2 regions of the Colwellia sp. PAMC 21821 genome follow, and region 1 is predicted to be linked to the other one. Evidence: predicted binding sites of a transcription regulator. Region 1 holds the regulator's gene; the other holds the start of a gene.

Region 1 (4,558 bases):
TTCGGATTGATCATTAATTACATCTGTAGTCATTTTAACGCCTCCCTACTTCGCGCTAGCAGCAACATCTGCTGGCTGGACTAAATCACCGGTGTTGTTACCCCAAGCATTACGCTCGTAAGTGACAACCGCAGCAATTTGCGTTTTAGTTAATTGGCTAGCAAAAGCCGCCATCGCTGGATTTTTCTTGCTACCGTTAAGCACCATATCCAAATGCACTGCAACATCACCTGTGGCAATAGCACTACCTTTAAGCCCAGGGAATACTGGTGCCATGCCTTCACCACTTGCTTGATGACAAGCAGCACAAGCAGTCATGTAGACTTCTTCACCCATCGTCATCAATTCATCTTGGCTATAAACCTTTGATAAATCTTCTGCAGGGATAATATCAGCCACAACTTCTGTAACTGTCTCAGTAACATTTTCAACCGCTGCTTCAACAGTATCTATAATACCTGCCGCTGCACTACCAGAAGCTGCTTGAACATCGGCAGCTTGAACAGCTTCACCGGTATTATTACCCCAAGCATTACGCTCATAAGTCACAACAGCTGCGATTTCTTTTAAGCTCAGTTGCTTGCCATAACCTTGCATGCCGGTGCCAGCTTTACCATTGAAAACAATATCTATGTGCTCGCTAGCAGGACCTGTTGTCGCAACAGCACTACCTTTAAGCGCTGGAAATGCTGGTGGTAAGCCTTGGCCACTAACTTGGTGACACGCTGCACAATATGCGGTGTAAGTTGTTTCACCTAGTTGCATCAATTCTTCTAAAGGAACTGAAGCATTTAACGATGCCGCTTCTGCAGCTGCCGCGTTAGCCTTCAACTCTTTCTGTTCATTAAGCCAAATGGCGTAATCAGCTTCAGATTTCACTTCGACAACTATCGGCATAAAACCATGATCTTTACCACATAGCTCAGCACATTGGCCGCGATAAACACCAGGGTCATCTACCTTAGTCCAAGCTTCGTTAATAAAACCAGGGTTAGCATCTTGTTTTACAGCAAATGCTGGAACCCACCAAGCATGGATAACATCATCAGAGGTAATAACAAAACGTACTTTTTTATTGGTTGGAATAACTAAAGGACGGTCAACTTCTAGCAGGTAGTTTTCACCTTTCTCTGCTGAAGTACCATCTTGGTTTTCGTATTGGTCACGTGGCGTAGAAAGTACCGAATAAAACTCAAGGTCTTGATCAAAGTATTTATAATGCCATTTCCACTGAGAGCCGGTTACCTGAATAGTTATATCTGCATCATCGTTATTTTCCATATCAATGAGCGTGGTAGTGGCAGGAACAGCCATAGCGATTAGAATGACGACAGGAATAGCCGTCCAGAGAATTTCTACTTTTGTGCTTTCATGGAAGGTTGCTGGTTTAAAGCCTTTTGATTTACGGTGAAACACCATAGACCAAAACATAGCACCAAATACCACAACACCAATAGCTGTACAGATATAGAGAACCAACATATGTAAATCGTATACGTCTCTACTAACTTCCGTAACACCTTTGGTTAAGTTCAGCGACATATCTGCCCATACCGAACTCGACAACAAGCCCCCTAGCAACAGCAAACCTAGGTTACGTCTTTTCACTCGACATCTCCTTCACCCTTTTAAGGCAAAACAACACGACTTCACGATGAAGGCCGACTATTTTGCGCATACATTTATTATTATTTAAGTGACGCATTATTCAACTACTGTCAATTGCGCCCTATTGTTATGTTTGTACGTTTTCTAGACTAGAATTACTTAAAACTTGATCGGGGTCAATTTAAAATTTCAAAAGCATGTAAAATAAAAACCAATAAATACAATAGAGTAATAACCCTAAACAGAGTGATACGTCCATTTTCACTGGGGTTAATCCAATGTTTATTTTTTGTTCAGAGGGTGTTTGTTGTGCTGAATAATAAATATTCAACCACAGAATTAGTTGTATAAAAAACAGGCTACTAGCGTTATTTATTGGCTAATAATAGAATTGTTCAGGACAAAAATACATCTGGTGCTAGAAAAACGATTAAACGAAAGGAACATGCAGATTTAAACAAGCTATTTAAAAAAAACACTCATTAAATCTGCGTGATATGGATTAGGTGAATCGCAAAAAATCTACCGTGGGCGCATGGTTATTTACATCCAATCTGCTGCGCGAATAACCCCTACAGCTAGGCCTTCAATGTTAAATTGTTGTGACTTTAAATCGACTTTGATTGGCGAAAAATCTTCATTTTCAGCATGTAAATAAACCACATTACCTTCACGTTTAAAACGCTTAACCGTAACATCGTCTTCAACACGAGCAACAATAACTTGGCCATTTTGTACGTCAGTGGTTTGATGAACAGCGAGCAAATCGCCATCTAAAATGCCGATATCTTTCATACTCTCGCCATTAACGCGCAATAAATAATCTGCCGGAGGATGAAATAAACTGCCATCAATTTTATAATGCTGCTCAACATGTTCTTGTGCCAAAATTGGCTCACCTGCCGCGACTCGGCCGATAAGGGGTAAACCATCTTCTTCAATAAACTCTTCTGCAAGACGAATGCCACGAGAAGTACCAGGTAACATCTCAATATAGCCTTTCTTAGCTAGCGCTTTTAAATGTTCTTCTGCTGCATTGGCCGATTTAAACCCAAAGTTAGTCGCTATTTCGGCACGAGTTGGCGGCATACCCGTATCCGAAATTTTTGCTCTGATCAGATCAAATATCTGCTGTTGTCTAGGTGTTAAAGGGCGCATTTTTATTCCTTAAGCGACTGAAGAGTAAGCCTGTGTTTTTACACAGTATTACTGTTATTCTATACAGGCTTTATGGAAACGCAAGAAATTATTGCGGAGAGATTGAGCAGTTTTGTAAATTTAAATGTGAATTTTAATAATAACTTTCTGTTTATTTTACTTCAAATAATTAAAAACACTTTTAAAACAATAGCTTTTCTTATTTAAGTGAAAAATTTGTAGTTTATCAAACGTGAGAATTATGTAATATTAAAAGCTTAAATTAAGCCCTAGGAGCTAAGATGAAGTCAAAAGTAATCAACTTTAAAGATAAGTTTAGCCAATTTTCTGAGCATTGGTCACCGCGTGTTATCGCTGAAATGAATGATTATCAATTTAAATTAGTGAAAGTAGCAGGTGAATTTGTGTGGCATGACCATCCAGAAACAGATGAGGTTTTTATTGTCATTGATGGCGTTCTTACTATTGAATTTCGAGATGGACTTGTCACCTTATCGCCTGGCGAAATGTTTGTGATCCCTAAAGGTGTTGAACATAAACCCGTCGCTAAGGCTGAATGTAAAATTATGATTGTGGAGCCAAAAGGCGTAGTGAATACTGGTGATGCGAACAGTGATCTAACCGCTCAAAATGATCTATGGGTATAAATCCAATTGGCTTGTAAAATAAATAAAATATCAAAATAAATAAACAAACTTTAAACTTACTACTTCTATTTTCACAAGTATATTTTTGCAGTGTTGTTACCTTGTTGTATTTAATACCATTAAGTTATTAATTAGCATAATAGAGCACAGTGGCTGAATTTCATCTTTTAAGATAAAATAATTTAACTATTAAACCCCTAACAACCATAGATTTTAACTATGATAAAAATACGTGACTTAGAATATCTTACGGCCATTGCCCAATATAAACATTTTGGCCATGCTGCTGATGCCTGTTTTGTTAGTCAACCAACGTTGAGTGGGCAAATTCAGAAGTTAGAGCAGCGACTTAAATTAACATTAATTGAGCGGCAGCCTCGCAATGTAATGCTAACGCCCGCTGGTGAAAAGCTAGTTCAACAAGCCCAACAAGTATTGAACGCGGCAAATAATTTTGAAGAAGCAGCTAAAGCCCTGCTTGATCCACTGTCGGGTGACTTGCATATCGGCTTAATCCCCACGTTAGCGCCTTATATACTGCCGCATATTATGCCAACGCTGAACAGCAATCTAACGAAAATAAACTTCTATTTACATGAGAATAGAACTCAAGATTTACTGCAACAGTTGGAAACAGGCAAACTCGATATTTTAATTCTGCCTTGGCTACCCGAAATGGCGCGCTTTGAACGATATGATTTATTCACTGAGCCTTTGGTGATGGCAACGTCTCCATCACATGCACTTGCTAACAGATCGACAGTGACTTTTGATGATCTGCATAATCAAAAAATTCTCACCTTAGAAGATGGTCATTGTTTAAGAGATCAAGCTATGGGTTATTGTTTTAGCGCCGGTGCTGAGGAAGATCATAGCTTTCGAGCCACCAGCCTTGAAACTTTACGTTATATGGTGGCAAGTAATATGGGTATTACACTATTGCCGCAGTTGGCAACGATTAACTATGCCCCGCAAAAGCATATTCACTATATTCCTTTTGAAAGCCCACAACCAAATCGTGAAATAGCATTACTCTGCCGTACAGGTTATGCTCGAATGGAAAGTGTTAGCGCCGTTGTTAATGAAATTCGCCAAGCGGTAAAGGGCTTATTCGATTAGCCTTGTTTTAAGCTAATAAGCTAATA
Region 2 (4,558 bases), 810 kb from region 1:
GCATTTTGCTGATGCGCTTGTCTAAAAATTTGGGCTACGTTTTTCTCACTTTCCCCCACGTACTTTCCCAGCACATCACTGCATTTAACGGTAATTAATTCTTGCTCTAAAGATTCGGCAAGGTGATTAACTAAGGCTGTTTTTCCCGAACCTGGGGGGCCAAACAATAACGCTCTTGTGCCATCAAAAGTGGTAACGGCTTTAATCAACTCTTCAATGGAATTCATATCACCTTTTAGGTTGATGTACTGTTTATCAAAGGGGATTTCTGCCTGATAACGTGGCTTCGACATAGTTAAAGAACAGGCTGATAATGTTTGTTCAATATGCTCTTCAATACACTGCTCTGCTTTTTTGCCAGTAAGGTTTATTAACCTTGCTACATTGGCGGCTTGTGTAACATGCGCTGGCGTTAAATCGTCAATCTGGCTAAGTGACTCTTTAAAAGCTGGCGTTACACGTAAATGCTTAAGCGGCTTACTCAATATCTGTTTCTTAATGGTGGCTGGCGGTGTCGGTACTTCCAATACATAGCTGAAACGTCTAATACAACTGTCTTCCACTTGGTCGATATGATTGGTTATCCAGATTGTAGGTAGAGCATTATCACTTAACACTTGATGTAATCGGTCTTTAGAAACCTTCTTTTCGCCAAAATCAGCAAAGAACACATCTTCGCATTCATCAACTATCAGCATTGAATTTGGCTCACCAGCTAACATTGCCTGTAACAGGTCGTAATGTTGTAAGCGAAGCGTTGCGGTATTTAATTCTGAGGTAAGCTCGTCTTTCTTAACTTGATACTGTTCACCTTGAGCTTTAACTGTCATTAAACTGCTCCTGCAATAGTGCGCGAGTACCTTACTTAACTCGGTTTTACCTGTACCTGCTATGCCGTGTATAAGTATATTTACTCCATGTACTTTCTGTTTAACCGCCTGTTTCATAAACTCGGTTAGATAACTCAGGTTAAGGTGTGGGTAATCATGTAGTGACAACTCACTTTTTGGTAGTACTTCAAAGCAACCTGAAACCAGCTCTTTAAAGTTATTGGTATCTATACTGACCACGTTATTGACTAAGGCTTTAGGTAAATGAAGTATGCTTAAAACCTCGTTGCAGGGGTGTGGGAATAGACCTGTTTTTGAAATAGCTAACGTGGCTATTTCTATTTCCACCAATCCCATGTTAAGCGCCGAAGAAATCAGTAAATTATGTTTATTGGTTGTGTAATAAAGATGGTTGCTAATGAAGTCGGCTAAACCAAAGTTAAGTGTACAAAGAGCAGATAACTGAAGTAGCGGCTCACACGCTTTACTTAATTTTAGAGCGTCACAAATAACATGGCAGTTATTGACTAGCCTTTTATTGAGCAGGTCATTTTGCTTAGGTATATTTAATAGATTATTAAGTTCAGCCAAACGTTCATTGTCCGATTTACCTTTGGTCTTAAATGACTTTCCTGTTAATGCGGTAATGGTTACTTCAGGGATTTCCTCTAAAGCATCTGCTTCGTAATAACTTGAATTGATAATCTCTTTTACAAAGTCGCAGGCGAGTTTCTGTATACCGAGTGAGTTGAACTGCATCGGATGTCTTCTTGTTGTGTTGGTGGGGTAGCTACATTTTACTATCTTTAAGTGCCTATTATTAGGGCACTTTTTGACAACTTTATTTATATTTCGGTGATTGTTCGAGGCTGATGTTTTGAGGTTTTTTAGCGCACCTTCATCTAATTTACTTATATGCTTACGAACATAATTATAAGTAAAACTTTCTAAATACCACCACAATAACTATACTGTGTTTTTGTACAGTTACTGGGTTTTGTTATGAAGGTAATACCTATTTATATCGAAGCAGGCATTTCAGGCTTCGAATCACCAGCGGCAGAATATAAAGAGCTTGGTCTGTCATTAGACCAACTTCTTATTCGCCACCCTAATGCTACTTTTATCGGTCAAGCCTCAGGACAGTCAATGCAAGGGGGTGGTATTTTTGATGGGGATTTGCTTATTGTCGATAGGTCGTTAACTGTTAGAAATGGCGACATTATTGTGGCTAACTTTAATGGCTGTTTTGTTTGTAAGTTAATAGATAAGCCACATGCTAGATTACTTTCTGCCTCTAAAGAACATGCACCTGTAACAATAAAACCTGATGATGACTTTCAACTAGAAGGAGTGGTTACACGCTCTATTAGACTTCATCATCCCGCACCTGAATTAGCCGCATGTATGCACTAGTTGATGCGGTCTCTTTTTATGCTAGCGCGGAAAAGGTATTTGACCCAAGCATAAGAAATAAACCTGTGGTTGTTTTGACTAATAACGATGGGTGTATTTGTGCTGTTTGTCCTATTGCTCGAAGACTCGGTATACCTAAGTTTGAACCGTATTTTAAAGTAAAGTGGCTACTTCAAAAACATGGTGTGGTGGTTCGTTCTTCTAACTATGAACTTTATGCCGACTTAAGTGAAAGGATGATGAATGTTATTGCTAGATATAGTGATAACCATTATGTGTATTCTATTGATGAGTCATTTTTACACTTTAAAAACTACGGAACATTAATTAAAGATTGGAATAAATACGGTCATGAAATAAGAAGGGCTATTTGGAAAGAAACCAAGTTACCTGTAGGTGTTGGCTTTGGTACTACGTCAACACTAGCAAAGGCGGCAAACCATGCGGCTAAAAAACTCAGTGGCTATAATGGTGTGGCGGTAATAGACAATTTTCAAAGCGGCAAAGCCATATTAGAACGGATGGACGTAAACGAGGTGTGGGGTATTGGTAGGAAAATATCTCAACGTTTAAAGCAACAGGAAATTAAAACAGCTTATCAATTATCGACTCAATGCCCTAAGGCTATGCGGAAACAATTTAGCGTTGTTACCGAACGAACCGTTAATGAATTAAACGGCATTAGTTGTTTGTCGTGGGATGACATTAGAGAGCCTAAGCGAGAGATATTTTCAACGCGTAGTTTTGGGCTACGTATTGTTGATATTCATACATTACAATCAGCGTTAGCAACGCATGGATCTATTGTCGCTAAGAAAGTAAGGCAACAGTCATCATTGGTTAAAAAACTGATGATATTTGCTTCTAGTTCGCCTCACGATGATAACTACTATAAACAAACGATGGTTTATAGGTTTCCAGTAGCCACTGACAATAGCTGTGATATTGCCAAAGCAATTAGCTTGGTGCTGGCAGATATTTTTGTTGAAGGTGTTCGTTTCTATCGTTGTGGTGTTGGTGCCATTGAATTGGAAAGCAGGGCGTTTAAACAGCCTGATTTATTCATGCCAGATAATTCAAATCCAGTGTTGATGAAGTGCTTTGATAATATTAATAACCGATATGGTCAAGGAACGCTAAAACTAGGTGCTGAAGGACAGTCGGAAACGTGGCCAATGAAACGACACTTCCTTAGCCCACAGTTCACTACAAGCTGGCGCGATATTCCGAAGATACATTGCTGAGTTTACCTTGATAAACCTTCAAAGTTTAACGCTATTAGTCAGTTAAAATTGATTCAATATGGATATTTGATGTTTGCTTTATAATCATACTTTCTTCAGCCTTCAACTCACTGGGGTCTCAGGGGACTTACTATCACAATCAAACTCTAATATTTTCTTGGTTTCTTGGTATAACTCAGGAACCGTTTTACTACTTCTAAAATCTAAAAACTTAATTCTTATTCCTTTCCTGTTTGTTTTTCCTGTTGCTTCATATTCTTCTTTGGTGTTTTTACTCAGTCTTTTTCTATTGAATTCATAATGTATCAAGCCAATGCTATCAAGCTTCTTTAATGCTTTCTGAATAAATTGTTCATTAGGTGTGAGTTTTAAGTTTTTAGATCTGTGTTGTCGGTAGTCGGTTTTTTTTGCAAATTTAAAGGCAAGAGCAATTAAGTTATCGTAGTAGTAATACTTTTTAAATGGAGTCTCATTTGATAGATGATCAGTAACTAAGAACAATGAAAATTCAAGCTGTTGCGGTGTTAGGAACGGTGTGATTTTAGTCTTTGTCGTTTCGTTACTGTTTACTATGCCCTCAACAGCTTCTTTTGTAAGAGTTCTCGCTTCTAAAACTTTAAAAATAAACTTTTTTGTATACTTTGCTTTAGTAGAAGAGTAGGCAATTTTAGTATTTTGTTCCAACATCGTAACTCCAGTCCTTATTATATCTATCTACTATAATGTCAAATCAATCGATTGTCTATATAAGCCATTTAACTTGGTCTATATAGTAAGTTGATTGTTCTGATTTTTATTATGTTTACCCTTAGTATGGCTGTCAGCTAAGTAAGTGAATTTAATATGTTATTAAGGTGGTTGTGATGAGCGATATGATGAGAGAAGTAAGAGAGTCAATAGGGTCTAAAAGAAGGGGGAAGGGTAAAAAACCGTTACCAGAATTTCCAACAGTAGTTTTGAAAAATATGAAATTAATTTTCATATTTCTTCAAGAACTAATAAAAGAAAGTATTTCAAAACTTCCTGTTTACTACAGCTATAAAGGAGAAAAAAAAGAAATTATTTTTC

Evidence for each region. The regulator LexA, encoded in region 1, represses DNA repair genes until DNA is damaged. The targets are predictions, from matches to a motif close to TACTGTATNNNNATACAGTA.
Region 2: a site for LexA is predicted at 1,800-1,819, ahead of A3Q33_RS05495 (LexA family protein). Genes of this name have one in related genera too.

What each region holds. Positions count from the first base shown of each region.
Region 1 is NZ_CP014943.1:2,115,000-2,119,557, reverse strand. Features, by position in the region: gene ctaD (cytochrome c oxidase subunit I) at 1-33, opposite strand, end outside; gene coxB (cytochrome c oxidase subunit II) at 46-1,608, opposite strand; gene lexA (transcriptional repressor LexA) at 2,152-2,766, opposite strand; gene A3Q33_RS08920 (cupin domain-containing protein) at 3,048-3,413, shown strand; gene oxyR (DNA-binding transcriptional regulator OxyR) at 3,633-4,532, shown strand.
Region 2 is NZ_CP014943.1:1,308,679-1,313,236, reverse strand. Features, by position in the region: gene A3Q33_RS05500 (AAA family ATPase) at 1-1,589, opposite strand, end outside; gene A3Q33_RS05495 (LexA family protein) at 1,833-2,246, shown strand; gene A3Q33_RS05490 (Y-family DNA polymerase) at 2,234-3,490, shown strand; gene A3Q33_RS05485 (hypothetical protein) at 3,593-4,177, opposite strand; gene A3Q33_RS05480 (hypothetical protein) at 4,354-4,558, shown strand, end outside.